2 regions of the Micromonospora sp. WMMD754 genome follow, and region 1 is predicted to be linked to the other one. Evidence: riboswitches for the same ligand, from Rfam matches in the RefSeq annotation. Region 1 holds a riboswitch; the other holds the start of a gene.
What was found. Region 1 has a riboswitch for cyclic di-AMP ahead of ACN27B_RS12625 (coiled-coil domain-containing protein). Riboswitches for the same ligand answer to the same signal wherever they lie in the genome.
Positions count from the first base shown of each region.

Region 2: linked by a shared signal. The riboswitch ahead of ACN27B_RS01930 (coiled-coil domain-containing protein) and the one ahead of ACN27B_RS12625 (coiled-coil domain-containing protein) in region 1 are both predicted to bind cyclic di-AMP.

Region 1 is NZ_CP186058.1:2,585,154-2,592,743, reverse strand. It holds gene ACN27B_RS12660 (CsbD family protein) at 1-70, opposite strand, end outside; gene ACN27B_RS12655 (heavy metal translocating P-type ATPase) at 140-2,395, opposite strand; gene ACN27B_RS12650 (hypothetical protein) at 2,412-3,371, opposite strand; gene ACN27B_RS12645 (heavy-metal-associated domain-containing protein) at 3,406-3,612, opposite strand; gene ACN27B_RS12640 (metal-sensitive transcriptional regulator) at 3,694-3,993, shown strand; gene ACN27B_RS12635 (SHOCT domain-containing protein) at 4,150-4,329, shown strand; gene ACN27B_RS12630 (YibE/F family protein) at 4,473-5,762, shown strand; cyclic di-AMP (ydaO/yuaA leader) riboswitch at 5,917-6,047, shown strand; gene ACN27B_RS12625 (coiled-coil domain-containing protein) at 6,052-7,077, shown strand; gene ACN27B_RS12620 (carbonic anhydrase) at 7,138-7,590, opposite strand, start outside.
Region 2 is NZ_CP186058.1:422,422-430,011, forward strand. It holds gene ACN27B_RS01915 (alpha/beta fold hydrolase) at 1-226, shown strand, start outside; gene ACN27B_RS01920 (HelD family protein) at 412-2,529, shown strand; gene ACN27B_RS01925 (cation diffusion facilitator family transporter) at 2,606-3,520, shown strand; cyclic di-AMP (ydaO/yuaA leader) riboswitch at 3,664-3,794, shown strand; gene ACN27B_RS01930 (coiled-coil domain-containing protein) at 3,799-4,872, shown strand; gene ACN27B_RS01935 (hypothetical protein) at 4,952-5,452, shown strand; gene ACN27B_RS01940 (SRPBCC family protein) at 5,454-5,966, opposite strand; gene ACN27B_RS01945 (STAS domain-containing protein) at 6,010-6,369, opposite strand; gene ACN27B_RS01950 (hypothetical protein) at 6,806-7,210, shown strand; gene ACN27B_RS01955 (BON domain-containing protein) at 7,394-7,590, shown strand, end outside.

The sequences.
Region 1 (7,590 bases):
GGCCGACGCCCTCCTTGACCTTGCCCGCGGTGTCCTGGGACGCGTTGTCGATCTTGTCGTCGAGACCCATGGTGAACCTCCACTCAGCAGTTGCGTGACGACAACTGGTTACCCCGCCGGCCGCCGGCCCAATCACCTGTCACCCGATCGGGCGGAACCGCCGCAGACGCAGGCTGTTCGCCACCACGAACACCGACGAGAAGGCCATCGCCGCGCCGGCGAGCATCGGGTTGAGCAGCCCGGCTGCGGCCAGCGGCAGCGCCGCCACGTTGTAGGCGAACGCCCAGAACAGGTTGCCCTTGATGATCGCCAGGGTGCGGCGGGACAGCCGGATGGCGTCCGCCGCGGCCCGCAGGTCGCCCCGGACCAGGGTCAGGTCGGCGGCCTCGATGGCCACGTCGGTGCCGGTGCCCATGGCCAGCCCGAGGTCGGCCCGGGCCAGCGCGGCGGCGTCGTTGACCCCGTCGCCGACCATGGCGACCACCCGGCCCTCGCCCTGGAGCCGCTCGACCACTGCCACCTTGTCGGCGGGCAGCACCTCCGCGATCACCTCGTCGATGCCCACCTCGGCGGCCACCGCGTGCGCCACGGTGGCGTTGTCGCCGGTGAGCAGCACCGGGGTGAGCCCCAGGTCGCGCAGCCGGTCGACCGCCGCTCGGCTGGTCGGCTTCACCGCGTCGGCCACCGCGAGCACCCCCCGGGCCCGGCCGTCCCAGCCGGCCAGGACCGCCGTGCGGCCGGCGGCCTCCGCGCCGGTCGCCGCCCGCGCGACCTCCTCGGGTACGTCGAGACCGCGCTCCCCCAGCAGCCGTGCCCGACCGACCACCACGCTGCGGCCGTCGACCGTGCCGGTCACGCCGAGCCCTTCGGCGTTGGCGAAGTCGGTGACGGCCGGCAGCGGCCCGGCGTCGACCGCCGCCTCGGCCACCGCCCGGGCGATCGGGTGCTCGGAGGCCGCCTCCAGCGCGCCGGCCAGCCGGAGCAGTTCCCCGGCGTCCTCGCCGCCGGCGGGCAGCACCTCGGCCAGCGCCATCCGCCCGGTGGTGACGGTGCCGGTCTTGTCCAGCACCACGGTGTCGACCTGTCGGGTGGACTCCAGCACCTCCGGCCCCTTGATCAGCACGCCGAGCTGCGCGCCGCGCCCGGTGCCGACCAGCAGCGCGGTCGGGGTGGCCAGGCCGAGCGCGCAGGGGCAGGCGATGATGAGCACGGCCACGGCGGCGGTGAACGCGGCGGTCGGACCGGCGCCGGTGCCGAGCCACCAGCCCAGCGTGCCGGCGGCCAGGGCGATCACGATCGGCACGAAGACCCCGGAGATCCGATCGGCCAGCCGCTGCACGGCCGCCTTGCCGGTCTGCGCCTGCTCCACCAGCCGGGCCATCTGGGCGAGCTGGGTGTCCCCGCCGACCCGGGTGGCGCGGACCACCAGCCGGCCACCGGCGTTGACGGTCGCGCCCACCACGGCGTCGCCCGGCCCGACCTCGACCGGCACCGACTCGCCGGTGAGCATGCTGGCGTCGACCGCGGAGGTGCCCTCCTCGACCACCCCGTCGGTGGCGACCTTCTCCCCGGGCCGGACCACGAACCGGTCGGAGACCGCGAGCTGGTCGACCGGGATCCGGGTCTCCTGCCCGCCGCGCAGCACCGCCACGTCCTTCGCGCCCAGTTCGAGCAGGGCACGCAGGGCGGAGCCGGCGGTGCGCTTGGCACGGGCCTCGAAGTAACGCCCGGCCAGGATGAAGACGGTCACCCCGGCGGCGGCCTCCAGGTAGATGTTGCCGGCGCCGTCGCCCCGGGTGATGTCGAAGCGGAACGGGTGCGTCATCCCGGGCATACCCGCGTCGCCGAGGAAGAGCGCCCAGAGCGACCAGCCGAACGCGGCCAGCGTGCCGAGCGAGACCAGGGTGTCCATGGTCGCCGCGCCGTGGCGCAGGTTGACCAGCGCGGCCCGGTGGAACGGCAGCCCGCCCCACACCACCACCGGAGCGGCCAGCGTGAGCGAGGCCCACTGCCAGTGGTCGAACTGCCAGGCCGGCACCATGGCCAGCACGATCACCGGCAGGGTCAGCACCGCCGAGACCCACAACCGGGTACGCGCCCCGCGCAGTTCGTCCACCGGCTCGGCGCTCATGGTCGCGTCCGCCCGGGCGGGCGGCGGCGGCACCGCGGCCGTGTAGCCGGTCTTCTCCACGGTGGCGATCAGGTCGTCCGGCGTGACCTCGTCGGCGTACCGGACGGTGGCCTTCTCGGTGGCGTAGTTCACCGTGGCCTCGACGCCGTCCATCCGGTTGAGCTTCTTCTCGATCCGGGCGGCGCACGACGCGCAGGTCATGCCGCCGATCGCGAGTTCGATCAGGTTCGGCGCGGTCGGAAGCGTCTTTCCCGTGGTGGTCATCGCGGCACCTCCCCGGTCAACTGTGCCCGTGCCCCGGGGTGCCGTGTCCGGCGTCCGGGGTCGGTGCGGTGGTGGTCGCCGGCCCGGTGGGCGCCGGCGGGGCCTGGTCGCCGGCCACGACGGTGAACTCGGCGGTGTGCACCGCGTCGCCGTGCCGGAAGTCCAGGTAGAGACGGTACGCGCCGACCGACGGCACCTCCGCCGCGAACGTGATCGCCGGTCCGGCCGGCGTGCGCCCGTCGCCGGGCGTGCCCTCCGGGTGCACGTGCAGGTAGGCCAGGTCACCCTGGCGCAGCGCCACCAGGTGGCCGTACGCCCCGAGGTAGGGCTGGAGGTCGGTGACCGGCCGGCCGTCCCGGCTGACCGAGAGCGTGAGCCGGCTGGTGCGGCCGGGCTCCGGCGCGCCGGTGAGCGTGACGGTGTAGCCGTCGACCGTGGTGCTGGTGGCCGGTGGCGGCAACGGTCGCGCGGCCAGCGTGCCGGGGACGGTGACGTCGACGCCGAGCGTCAACGGCTCCCCGCCGGTCGGGGTGAAGTCGGCGAACGCCCGCCACACGCCCGGCCCGGCGAGCGGTGAGGCGACCCGCCAGGTGCCGTCGTCGGCCAGCTCCGGGTGCACGTGCCGGAAGCCGGAGAGGTCGCGGCGGGCGACGATCAGGTGCATGCGCTTGTCGTGGGCCACGTCGTAGCGGGTGACCGGCCGGCCGTCCGGGCCGGTGATCCGGAACGCGAACTGCCCCTCGGGCGCAGCCGTCGGCTGGAACGTGTAGCCGCGCTCGGAGACGAGCAGCCCGCCGGGCAGGCGGGCGGCCGCCTCCCCGGCGTGACCCTGGTCGCCGTGGCCGGCGTCGGTGTCGTCGTGGCGGGTGTCGGCGGCCGGGGCGTCGGGACCGGCCACGTGACCGATCCCGTACGCCGCGCCGAACACCGCCACGAGGCCGAGGGCGAAGCCGCTCAGCTTCGTCGCCGTGTTCATGGTGTCTCCTCGTGTCGTCGGGTCCGCGGACCCGTCACGCCCCGACGAGGTCGTAACCGGCCTCGTCCACGGCGGCGCGTACGGCGTCCGCATCCAGCGGGCTCCGGCTGGTGACGGTGACCCGGCCGGTGGCCAGGTCGATCTGGACGTCGGTGACGTCCGGCAGTGCGCTCAGCTCGGTGCTCACCGCGGTGACGCAGTGCCCGCAGGTCATGCCCCGCACCTGGTAGGTGGTCTCCATCGCGTCCCTCCGATCCCATACCCCCCTGGGGTACTCATGGCACGTTAGCATACCCCCGAGGGGTACGCTATCCTCGATCTCATGACCACGCCGCCCACCCCGACCCGGGGCTACACCGCCAGCAAGGACCAGCTCCTCGCCCGGCTCCGCCGCATCGAGGGTCAGGTCCGGGGCATCGAGAAGATGGTCGAGGACGACCGCTACTGCATCGACGTGCTGACCCAGATCTCGGCCATCCAGGCCGCGCTGGACAAGGTCGGCCTGGGCCTGCTGGACGGGCACGCCCGGCACTGCATGCACGAGGGGGCCGCCGAGGGCCGGGCCGACGAGATGGCGTCCGAGATGATGGCCGCCGTCGGCCGCCTGATGAAGCGCGGCTGACCGGGACCTCCGACCCCCGGAACGGGCCGCCCGACCCGGTCCGCCGACCGGCCGGGAGACGTACCGTCGAGGTGGCCGGGGCCGGCGGTCGCGCCGCCCCGGAGCCGACGGACGGAGGGCGGCCGGATGATGTGGTCGGGCCCGATGATGGGCTGGATGTGGATCTGGTCCCTGCTGGTGCTGGCGGTGCTGGCGGGGCTCGTCTGGTTCGTGGTGCGGATGCCCGGCCCGGACCGCGCGTCGCCCGGCACGGCCCGGCGCATTCTCGACGAGCGGTACGCCCGCGGCGAGATCGACGAGGACGACTACCGACGTCGACGCGCCGGCCTGGCCTGATCCGGCGTCCACCGGCGGCGCGGGCCGCCCTGGATACCATGGCCGGGCGACGACCCGGGCGTGATCCCCACGCGTCCGCGCCGGCCCCGGTGACCCGACCGGTCCGGTGACCCGGTTCCGCCGCGACCGTTGGGAGAGACGCCGTGGGCGCCGATCACACCCGTCCCGCAGCCGCCGCGCCGCCGGGCGTACGCCGGCTCCTGATCGCCACCGTGGTGCCGCTCTTCGTGCTCACCGTGATCGCGGCGCTGGTGCTCTGGCCCCGGGCGGACCGCGACCCGGTGGACGGCGGCGCGGACGTGCCGCGCTACCACGGCACGGTGACCCGGGTGGTGACCGAGCCCTGCCCGCCGACGCCCGAGTCGCCCGAGGGCGACACCGGCGGCCCCTGCGGCACCGTGACCGTCGCCGCCGAGCAGGGGCCGGACGCGGGCCGGCAGGTCGAGACGCCGGTCCCCACCGGACCCGGCGCGCCCCGGGTCGCGGTCGGTGACGAGGTGATCCTGGTCGAGCTGGTCGACCCGGGCGACCCGTCGGTGAAGACCTACAACATCGCCGAGCACCAGCGCGGTACGCCGCTGATCTGGCTGGTGGCCCTCTTCGCCGCCGCGATCGTGGCGTTCGGCCGCTGGCGCGGGCTGGCCGCGCTGGGCGGGCTGGTGGCCAGCTTCGCCATCCTGCTCGGCTTCGTGCTCCCCGGCATCGGCGCCGGGCAGTCGCCGCTGCTGGTGGCGATCGTCGGCGCCGCACTGATCATGTTCGTGGTGCTCTACCTGACCCACGGGATCACCGCGCAGACGTCGGTGGCGGTGCTGGGCACGCTCGGCAGCCTGGTGATCACCGGAGTGCTGGGCACGGTGGCCACCGCCGCCACCCACCTGACCGGCTTCGGCAGCGAGGACGCCACCACGCTGTCGATGTTCCAGGGTGACGTGGACCTGCACGGACTGCTGCTGGCCGGCATCATCATCGGTTCGCTCGGCGTGCTGGACGACGTCACCGTCACCCAGGCGGCCACCGTCACCGAGCTGGCGCACGCCAACCCAGGGCTGTCCCGACGGCAGCTCTACCGGGCGGCCACCCGGGTGGGCCGGGCGCACATCGCGTCCACCGTCAACACCATCGTGCTGGCGTACGCGGGCGCCTCGCTGCCGCTGCTGCTCCTGCTGGTCGCCGACTCCCGCCCGGTGGGTCAGCTGCTCACCAGCGAGTTCCTCGCCCAGGAGATCGTCCGTAGCGCGGTGGCCACGCTGGGCCTGATCGCCGCCGTACCGCTGACCACCGCGCTGGCCGCGGTCGTGACCACCGCCGGTCGCGCCGGGCGGGCCGCCGGACCCGCGACGCCCCGGCCGCCGTCGCCCCGGGAGGACGCGTGGGAGGCGCTCGGCGAGGGCCGGTCCGGCGGGGGCAGGAGCACGGAGGCCGCATGGTGACACTGCGCAGCGTGACGGCCGATTCCAAACGCGATGCTGGTCACGCTGGGCGGTGGCGAATTCTCGCGATTGGTCGGCTTCCGGACGTAGATCCCCGGGAGTGGTCTCGGGTAACCTCGCTGCCGGTCACCGCCGAAGGCGCGCACCGGCGCCTGCGGTGCCGCCGCCCAATCGCCTCCGGGCGAGCCGGGGAACCAGGTACATGGGGTGAATCCGCGCCAGCGGAAGGGGCCGCTTCCGTCCCGAACCCGTCAGCTAACCCGGTCGGCGGTCGACGGAAGGGAACACTGTGACGGCACCCCTGCGCCGCTGGCTGACACCCGTGGTGGCCGTGCTCGCCGCTCTTGCCGTGCTGGCCGGGCCGACGCCGGCCTCGGCGGCCCCCGGCACCGCCGCCCCGAACCCCTCGGGCCACTCGGAGGACGACGACCCACCGCTGATCAGCGAGGCCGTCACCGCCGCCAACCGCGCCTACCTCCAGGCCAAGTCGAAGTTGGACACGTCCCGCAAGCGGCAGCTCCAGCTCGCGCTGGAGGTGAAGGCGGCGCAGAACCAGCTCGACGCGCTCAGCCCGCAGGTGAGCGAGATCGCGGCACAGTCCTACCGGACCGGTCGCGTCGGCGCCATGGCGATGCTGCTGGAGAGCGACTCCCCCGACTCGTTCGTCCAGCGGGCCAGCGCCCTCGACGAGCTGAACCTGTTCAACGCGCAGCGACTCGCCGCCATCAACGAGGTGAAGGGCCGCGCCGAGCGGGCCAAGATCGCGCTCGACGCCGAGGTGCGGGAGCAGGAGAAGCAGGCGAACGCGATGGCCCGCGAGAAGGTCGAGGCGCAGAAGGCGCTGAAGCTGGTCGGCGGGCTGGACTTCACCGGTGGCCTGGTCTCGGCCACCTCGCCGGTTGCCAAGATCGGCCCCGGCCGCACCGCCGACGGCGGGTGGAAGTCCGAGTCGTGCAGTGAGAACGACCCGACCACCTCGGGCTGCGTCACGCCGCGCACCCTGCACGCGTACAAGGAGGTCAAGCGCGCCGGGTTCAACCGCTTCGTGGGCTGCTACCGCCCCGGCGGGCCGTGGGAGCACCCCAAGGGCAAGGCGTGCGACTGGTCGTTGCAGAACAGCGGCTTCGCACCGTGGCACAACAACGACACCCGCCGGTACGGCAACGAGGTGGCCGCCTTCCTCATCCGCAACGCCGACCGGCTGGGCATCTACTACGTGATCTGGAACCGGCAGATCTGGTTCCCGGCGACCGGCTGGAGTTCCTACAGCGGGCCCTCCAACCACACCGACCACGTGCACATGTCGCTGCTCTGACGCGCGCGTACGACAAAGGGGCCGCCCGTGGGCGGCCCCTTTCGCGTATCCGTTTCCCGGTCAGCCGGCGAGCGCCGCGTCCGCCGACGCGGCCGGTGACGGCAGCGGGGCCGGCGACTGCGCCACCGTCCGGACCTCGCCGCCACTGAGCCGGTACGACATGCCGACCACCGCGCAGGCCCCGCCGGCCACCTTCGCGGCGAGCACCGAGGAGCGGGCCAGCAGGGTCTCCACCGTCTGGGCGATGTGCACGTCGATGATGCCGTCGAGATCCTCGACTCCCTGGCGACCGGCCCGGAGCAGGCTGGGTGAGACGGCGTCCACCACCGCGCCCAGGTGTCCGGCCGGGGCGGAGCCGGTGCGGACCGCCTCGCGGGCCGCCTGGACCGCGCCGCACGAGTCGTGGCCGAGCACCACCACCAGCGGCGTGCCGAGCACGGTGACCGCGTACTCCACGCTGCCCAGCACCTCCGGGCCGGCGGTGTGGCCGGCGGTACGCACCACGAAGAGGTC
Region 2 (7,590 bases), 2.2 Mb from region 1:
GCTGGTCGGCGACCGGGACCGGCTCACCCCGCCGCCCTGCGCCGAGTCCATCGCGGCGGCGCTGCCGACCGCCGAGCTGACCGTCTGCCCCGGCGCCGGTCACATGTTGATGATGGAACGGCCGGACGCTGTCAACGCGGCCGTCGCCGGGGTGCTGGACCGGGTCCTCGCGGCGCCGGGCGCGGGTGGGGGCGACCCCGCCGCCGTCGCCGCCGTCACACCCTGACGGCCACCGTCGCGGTGCCACGCCGGGCCGCGGTGCGACGGCCCGGAAAACGGGTGGGAACGACCGGATAACGGGCAACCGCCGTGGACGCGGCCCCGGCCGGCGGCATGGCCCCGACGTCCGCGTTGCCGGCGGCCCGTACCCTCATTCAGCCCGTCGTGCCGTCCGACCCCAGGAGCACCGCGTTGACCGACCAGACCACGCTGGACCGGGAGATCGCCGCCGAGCAGCGGCATCTCGACCGGGTGTACGCCCGGCTGGCCGAACTGCGCCGGTCCGCGGCCGACGCCGAGCGGGAGGGGTACCGGCTGGCCCGGGTGGGCACCTTCGGCGCCCTGGTCGAGCGGGACGCGATGGTCTTCCACGCCGCCCAGCGGCGGCACGTGCTGGACGCCGAGCACGAGGGGCTGGTCTTCGGCCGGCTGGACCTGCGCACCGGGCAGGTGCTGCACGTGGGCCGGCTGGGCGTGCGCGCCGAGGACGCGGAGACGCTGGTGGTGGACTGGCGGGCGCCGGCCGCGGCGGCGTTCTACCAGGCCACGCCCGCCGAGCCGCGCGGCGTCGTCCGCCGGCGCACGATCCAGTCGGCCGCGGAGAAGGTCACCCGGATCGAGGACGACCTGCTCGATCCGGAGGCGGCCCCGGCGGACATGGCGGTGGTCGGCGACGGCGCGCTGCTGGCCACGCTGTCCCGGGCCACCGGCCGGGGCATGCGGGACATCGTCGCCACCATCCAGCGGGAGCAGGACGAGGCGATCCGCTCCCCCGCCGGCGGCGTCACGATCGTCTCCGGCGGCCCGGGCACCGGCAAGACGGCGGTGGCGCTGCACCGGGCCGCGTACCTGCTCTACTCCGACCGGGCCCGCTACGCCGGCGGCGGCATCCTGGTGGTCGGGCCGTCCGGCGTCTTCGTCGAGTACATCGCCTCGGTGCTGCCCTCGCTCGGCGAGGAGACGGCCACGCTGCACTCGCTGGGCTCGCTCTTCCCGGGGATGTCGGCGACCCGGACCGATCCGCCGGAGGTGGCCGCGGTGAAGGGGTCGCTGCGGATGCGCCGGGTGCTGGAGCGGGCGGTGCGGGACGCGGTGCCGGACTCCCCGGCGGAGTTGCGCCTGCTCTACCGCGGTGAGCTGCTGCGGCTGGAGCGGCCGGCGCTGGACGGCATCCGGGACCGGACGCTGACCCGGGGCGCGCGCCGCAACGAGGTGCGCCGGTCGGCGTTCGACGCGGTGCTCGCCGCGCTCTACGCGCAGGCCCGCACGCTGCGGGTGGGCCGGTTGCCGGAGCAGCCCGCGTTCGAGGACGAGATCATCGAGCGGCCGGAGTTCCGGGAGTTCCTCAAGGCCTGGTGGCCCCGGTTGCACCCGCGCCACGTGCTGGGGTGGCTCGCCCGCCCGGACCGGCTGCGCCGCTACGCCGGCGGGATCCTCTCCTCGGCCGAGATCCGGTCGCTCACCGAGGCGTACCGGTCGCTGGACGCCGACGGGCCGACCGTCGCCGACGTCGCGCTGCTGGACGAGCTGGACGCGTTGCTCGGCACTCCGGTGCGGCGGGCGAAGCCGAAGCGGGACCCCTACCAGCTGGCCGGCGGCGTCCGCGAGCTGAGCACGCACGCCGACCGGCAGCGCGCCGCCCGGGCGGCGGCCCGGGAGCGTCCGGTGGACTACCGCGACTACGCCCACGTGGTGGTGGACGAGTCGCAGGACGTCTCGCCGATGCAGTGGCGGATGATCGGGCGCCGGGGCCGGCTGGCGTCCTGGACGGTGGTCGGCGACCCGGCGCAGACCGCCTGGACCGGCGACCCGCAGGAGCTGGACCGGGCCCGCGACCAGGCGCTGGGCCGGCGTAAGCGGCACCGCTACGAGCTGACCACCAACTACCGCAACTCGGCGGAGATCTTCGCGGTGGCGGCGGCGGAGATCCGCCGGCTGTATCCGGACCTGACGCTGCCCGACGCGGTGCGTTCCACCGGCGTGCCGCCGGTCGAGCGTACGGTGCCCGCCGCCGAGCTGCCGGCGAGCACCGTCGAGGCGGCCCGGGTCCTGCTGGGCGAGGTGGAGGGCACCGTCGGCGTGATCACGCCGGTGCCGCGCCGGGACGAGGTGGCCGGCTGGCTGGACGGCCTCGGCGCCGGCCGGCTCCAGGTCGTGACCAGCCTGCAGGCCAAGGGCATGGAGTACGACGGCGTGGTGCTGGTCGCGCCGAGCGAGATCCGGGCCGACCCCGGCTCGGGGGTGCGCACGCTCTACGTCGCGTTGTCCCGGGCCACCCAGCGCCTCACCACGCTCGACCCGACCGGGTGATCCACCCTCACTTGCACACATAGCGATGTGAACATACATTGGGCCTGGCCGGGGTGCGGGAGGGAAGGGTGTGTGCGTGGGCGCAGGTCATGACCACAGCGGTGCGGTGACCAACGCGGCGCACCGCCACCGGGGCCGGCTCTGGGCGGCGTTCGCGCTGCTCACCGCCCTCATGCTGGTCGAGGCGGTGGCCGCCTTCGCGACCGGTTCGCTCGCGCTGCTCTCCGACGCCGGGCACATGTTCACCGACGTGCTCGGCATCGGCATGGCACTGGCCGCGATCACCGCCACCCGGCGCGCCACCACCGATCCGCAGCGCACGTTCGGCCTCTACCGGCTGGAGGTCCTCGCGGCGCTGGCGAACGCGGTGCTGCTCGGCGCGGTCGCGGTCTACGTCCTGGTCGAGGCGGTACGCCGGTTCGGTGACCCGCCGGAGGTGCTGGCCGGCCCGATGCTCGTGGTGGCGGTGCTCGGCCTGCTCGCCAACGTCGGCGCCTTCGCGCTGCTGCGCTCCGGGGCGCAGGAGAGCATCAACCTGCGCGGCGCGTACCTGGAGGTGCTCGGCGACCTGCTCGGCTCGCTCGGGGTGATCGGCGCCGCGCTGGTCATCGCGGTCACCGACTGGTGGTGGGCCGACCCGTTGGTGGCCGTGGCGATCGGTCTGTTCATCCTGCCCCGCACCTGGCGGCTCGGCCGGGCGGCGGTGCGGATCCTGGTGCAGGCCGCGCCGGAACACCTCCAGGTGACCGCGGTGCACGACCGGCTGGCCGCCGTGCCGGGCGTGGCGGAGGTGCACGACCTGCACGTCTGGACGCTGACCTCGGGCATGGAGGTGGCCTCGGCGCACCTGACCACCGATCCCGGCGCCGAGGTCGCCACCGTGCTGGCCGCCGCCCGGGCCGCCCTGCACGAGGACTTCTCGATCGATCACGCCACGTTGCAGATCGAACCCGGAGCGTCGGCCGGAGCGTGCGGCCCGACCGAGTGGTAATTAGGGCAAACTTAAATCTCGGCCGCTATTGTGGCGTAATGCCGGCTTTGCCGGGATCACCGCTCCGGGCGACGGAGCCGGCCCCGGGCAACGCCGGTAGGCTCGGTCGCGGCCACACCGCGGGCGCCATCCCGGCGCCGGTGGAGCGGCCGTCGCCTAATCGCCCGCAGGGCGAGCCGGGGAACCACGTACGTGGGGTGCATCCGCGTCAGCGGTAGGGATCTTCCGTCCCGAACCCGTCAGCTAACCCGGTCGGCGGTTGACGGAAGGACATGTGAATGCCCCCAGTGGCACCTGTACGACGGACGGCCGCCCGGATGGCGGCCCTGCTCGTCGCGATGCTGACCCTCGGCGTCGTGACCGTGCCGGCCTCCCCCGCCGCGGCGACGTGGTCGGCCTCCCCGACCGGCCTGCGCGCCGCCCCCGGCGGTGACGACGAGGGCGGCACGCCCGAACTGCGCGCCCAACTCGACGCGGCCAGCAAGGGCTGGCTGGAGGCCAAGGCCGCGCTGAGCCGGTCGGTGGCCCGGCAGAAGCAGCTCACCGAGCGACTCGACGCGGTCGGCGCCGAACTGGCCGTACGCGACGCCAAGGTCGGCGAGATCGCCGAGGTGGCGTACCGCACCGGCCGGATGGGCACCGCCGCGGCCCTGCTCGGCAGCAGCAGCCCGGAGGGCTTCATGGACCGGGCGGCGGCGCTGGAGCAGGTCGCCGCGCACGAGGACCGGACGCTGCGCGACCTGATCACCACCCGGGACGAGGCGACCCGGACCCGCGCCGCGCTCGACGGCGAGATCCGGGAGCAGCGCAAGCAGGTCACGGTGATGGCCAAGCGCAAGCAGCAGGCCGAGCGGGCGCTGGAGGTGGCGAACGACCGGCCGTCCGCCGGCAGCGGCGGCGTCCGGGGCACCTCGACGGCGAACGCGACGCCGGCCAAGCGCAACTCCGACGGCTCCTGGCCGGCGGAGTCGTGCAGCGTCAACGACCCGACGCCGGCCGACGGCTGCATCACCCCGCGCACCCTGCACGCGCTCAACCAGGCCAAGGCCGCCGGCTTCACCCGGTACGTCTCCTGCCACCGGCCCAGCGGCTCCGGCGAGCACCCGAAGGGACGCGCCTGCGACTTCGCCGCCCAGAAGAACGGCTTCGGCGGGGTGGCCAGCGGCGGCGACAGGACGTACGGCAACAACCTGGCCGCGTACTTCGTGCGCAACGCCGACCCGCTCGCCGTGCTCTACGTGATCTGGTTCAAGCAGATCTGGCTGCCCAGCAGCGGCTGGAAGTCCTACAGCGGCGGCAACGGCGACCCGTCCAGCGACCACACCAACCACGTGCACCTGTCGGTCTACTGAGCACTACGCTCCCCGACGTACCCCGGGCGTCGTCGCGCGGCCCACGACGTGGGCCGCGCGACGGCCGACGATCGGTGGCATGAGACGACTCTCCCCCGGCGGACGCAAGGCGCTGCTCACCGCGCACCTGGTCACCTCGCTCGGCTGGCTCGGCGTCGACCTGGGGCTGCTCGCGCTGGGCGTGGCCGGGCTGCGCGGCGCCGACCCGGAGGTCGTCTACCCCGCCGCGGCCTTGCTGGTCACCTGGCTGTTCGCGCCGCTGAGCGTCGCGGTCTGGCTGATCGGGGTGGCCAGCGCGCTGCTCACCCCGTGGGGGCTGCTGCGGTGGCGGTGGGTGCTGGTGAAGTTCGCGCTCACCACCGTGATGCTCGGGCTGGTGCTGCTCCTGCTGACGCCCCGGGTCCGGCACCTCGGCGCGCTGGCCGGCGCAGCCGACGCGCACCTGCGGACCGACCTGGTGGTGCCGCCCGCCGTCTCCACCACGCTGCTGCTCGTCGCCACCGTGCTGTCCACCTGGAAGCCGTGGGGGCGGCTGCGCCCGCCCGCCCGCCGGCCGGCCCCGGCGGGGCGGGCCGGCTGAGTCAGGCCGGCCGGCCCTCCAGGGTCGCGCCCAGACGGGCCGCGAGGCCCAGGTGGGCGGCACGGGCCTGGCGGAACGCGTAGCCGAACAGCGGGGCCGGCGCGGTGAGGGTGATCTCCACGTCGATCCGCACCACGCCGTCGGGCTCGTCGCGCAGCCGGGTGTGGTTGCGAACCGTCGTCGCCGGCTGCTGCCGGGCCACGGTGACCACCTCGTCCTCGGTGGCGACCAGCACGTCCGCCTGGTAGGTCACCGGGAAGTGCAGCGGGCCCAGCTCCAGCCGGTCGGTGATCGCATAGCTGGCCAGCGCTCCGGGCCGCGACGGCACCTGCCGGACCCGCACGATCAGCGGATGCAGCTCGCCCTGCCGGCTCAGGTCGCCGAGCAGGGCCACCGCGTCCGCCCGGGTGCACCGGGCCTGCACGGTGTAGCTGAAGCTGTCGCTGCTCTGCAACCGATCCCCCTCGCCGTCGTGGGTCGCGACGATCGTCCCGTACCGGAGCCGGGCTGGCAACGGGTCGAAGGTCCCCAGGCCGGAGGGGGGTCGAGGGCGGCGCTCAGGCGCCGGGCAGCACCTCGGGGGCGTCGTCGGCGAACCAGGGCTCGGGCGCGCCGAAGAGGCCGAGCAGGCCGGTCACCCAGAGCTGCCGGTGCACGAACCGGCTCGGCTCGGTGACCACGAGCTTGACGCCGCTGACCTCGCACGTCTGGAAGCCGGCGACCATGGCGCTGATGCCGACGGAGTCGATGAACGTCACGAGCCGCATGTTGAGCTCGATCCGGGCGGGACGGGCCTTCGCGAGCACCTCGGCGATCGCTTCCCGCACCTCGTACGCGGTGTCGACGTCGATCTCCCCACGGGGCGCGATCTGGACGACACCACCCGGACGCACCGACTTCACGATCGACAGGCTCACGCGAGCACCTCCACTCGCCCGTACGGGCGCCTCATCAGTACGCGGGCCGCGACCGAGAGTATTCCTCCGACGGCCCCCGTCGCCACCCCCCGGGATGAGCAATTCGCGGAGTGGGCACACCTGGGCGAACCCAATCCGGACCTCCGGGTTCCAATTTCCCCTTCGACGCGGACCACGACCGGCCGAACGACCGGGCCGGACCGGCCGATCCGCCGACCCAGGGTAGCGGGCCCGCGCACCTCGCGCGGACACCCGGTCCCCGACACGTTCTCCACGGTTCGTCCGGTTCGCCCCGACGGCGGCCCGGGCCGCGGTCGGGACGGGTTTGGCGCGCACGCCGACGGGGCACAGCCCACGGGGAGTGAACCGTGACGCGCCGGATGAACACCGGAGTCCGAAGTGGCCGCCGGGCTTCGGCACCCGAGGAGGTAGAACGATGTTCGGATCCAGCCTGATGGACCGCCGCAGCAAGCCCGAGCGGGTCGCGGACCAGGCGTGGCAGCACCTGCTCTCCGCCGTCGGCTCCGCCGGTGACAGCGTGCGGGACGCCACCCGGGCGGCCCGTCGCAACTCCTCCGGCCTGGCCGACGACGCCACCGACCTGGTCGGCACCGCCGCCGACGAGGCGCGCCGGCGGGCCAGCCTCGCCTTCGACGCGCTCGCCGGCCGCCGGCCCGCGCTGCCCTGGACGCTGCTGATCGCCGCGGCCCTGGCCGGCGCCGCCGTCGGCTGGGCCGCCGGCACCGCCGCCCGCGCCGCCGGCAGCCGGGACCGGGTCGCCGACGAGATCGAGTTCGTCGACGTCGACCGGCCCAACTCCCCCGCCGGCCTGGACGGCTGACCGGGGCCGTACGAGCCGGCCGGTGGCCGCCCCCCGACCCCCGGGGGCGGCCACCGGCGTCTCCACCACCCGGCGGGGCGTTCCTCGCCCGGATCGGGTGAGGGCGGGTCACCCGGTCCGCGCCCAGGATCGGTGGTGCGGGAGTACGTGCCCGCGTCGCCGACCGACGGGGAGGAAAGCCGGATGGCCACCGAGACGACCACGCGTACGGACCGGGACATCCAGTCCGCCGTGCTCGACGAGCTGACCTGGGAACCCCGGGTGGGCCCCGACGAGATCGGGGTGACCGTCACCGACGGCGTGGTGACGTTGACCGGGCGGGTCGACAGTTACGCCAAGAAGTGGGCCGCCGAGCGGGCCGCGCACCGGGTGGCCCGGGT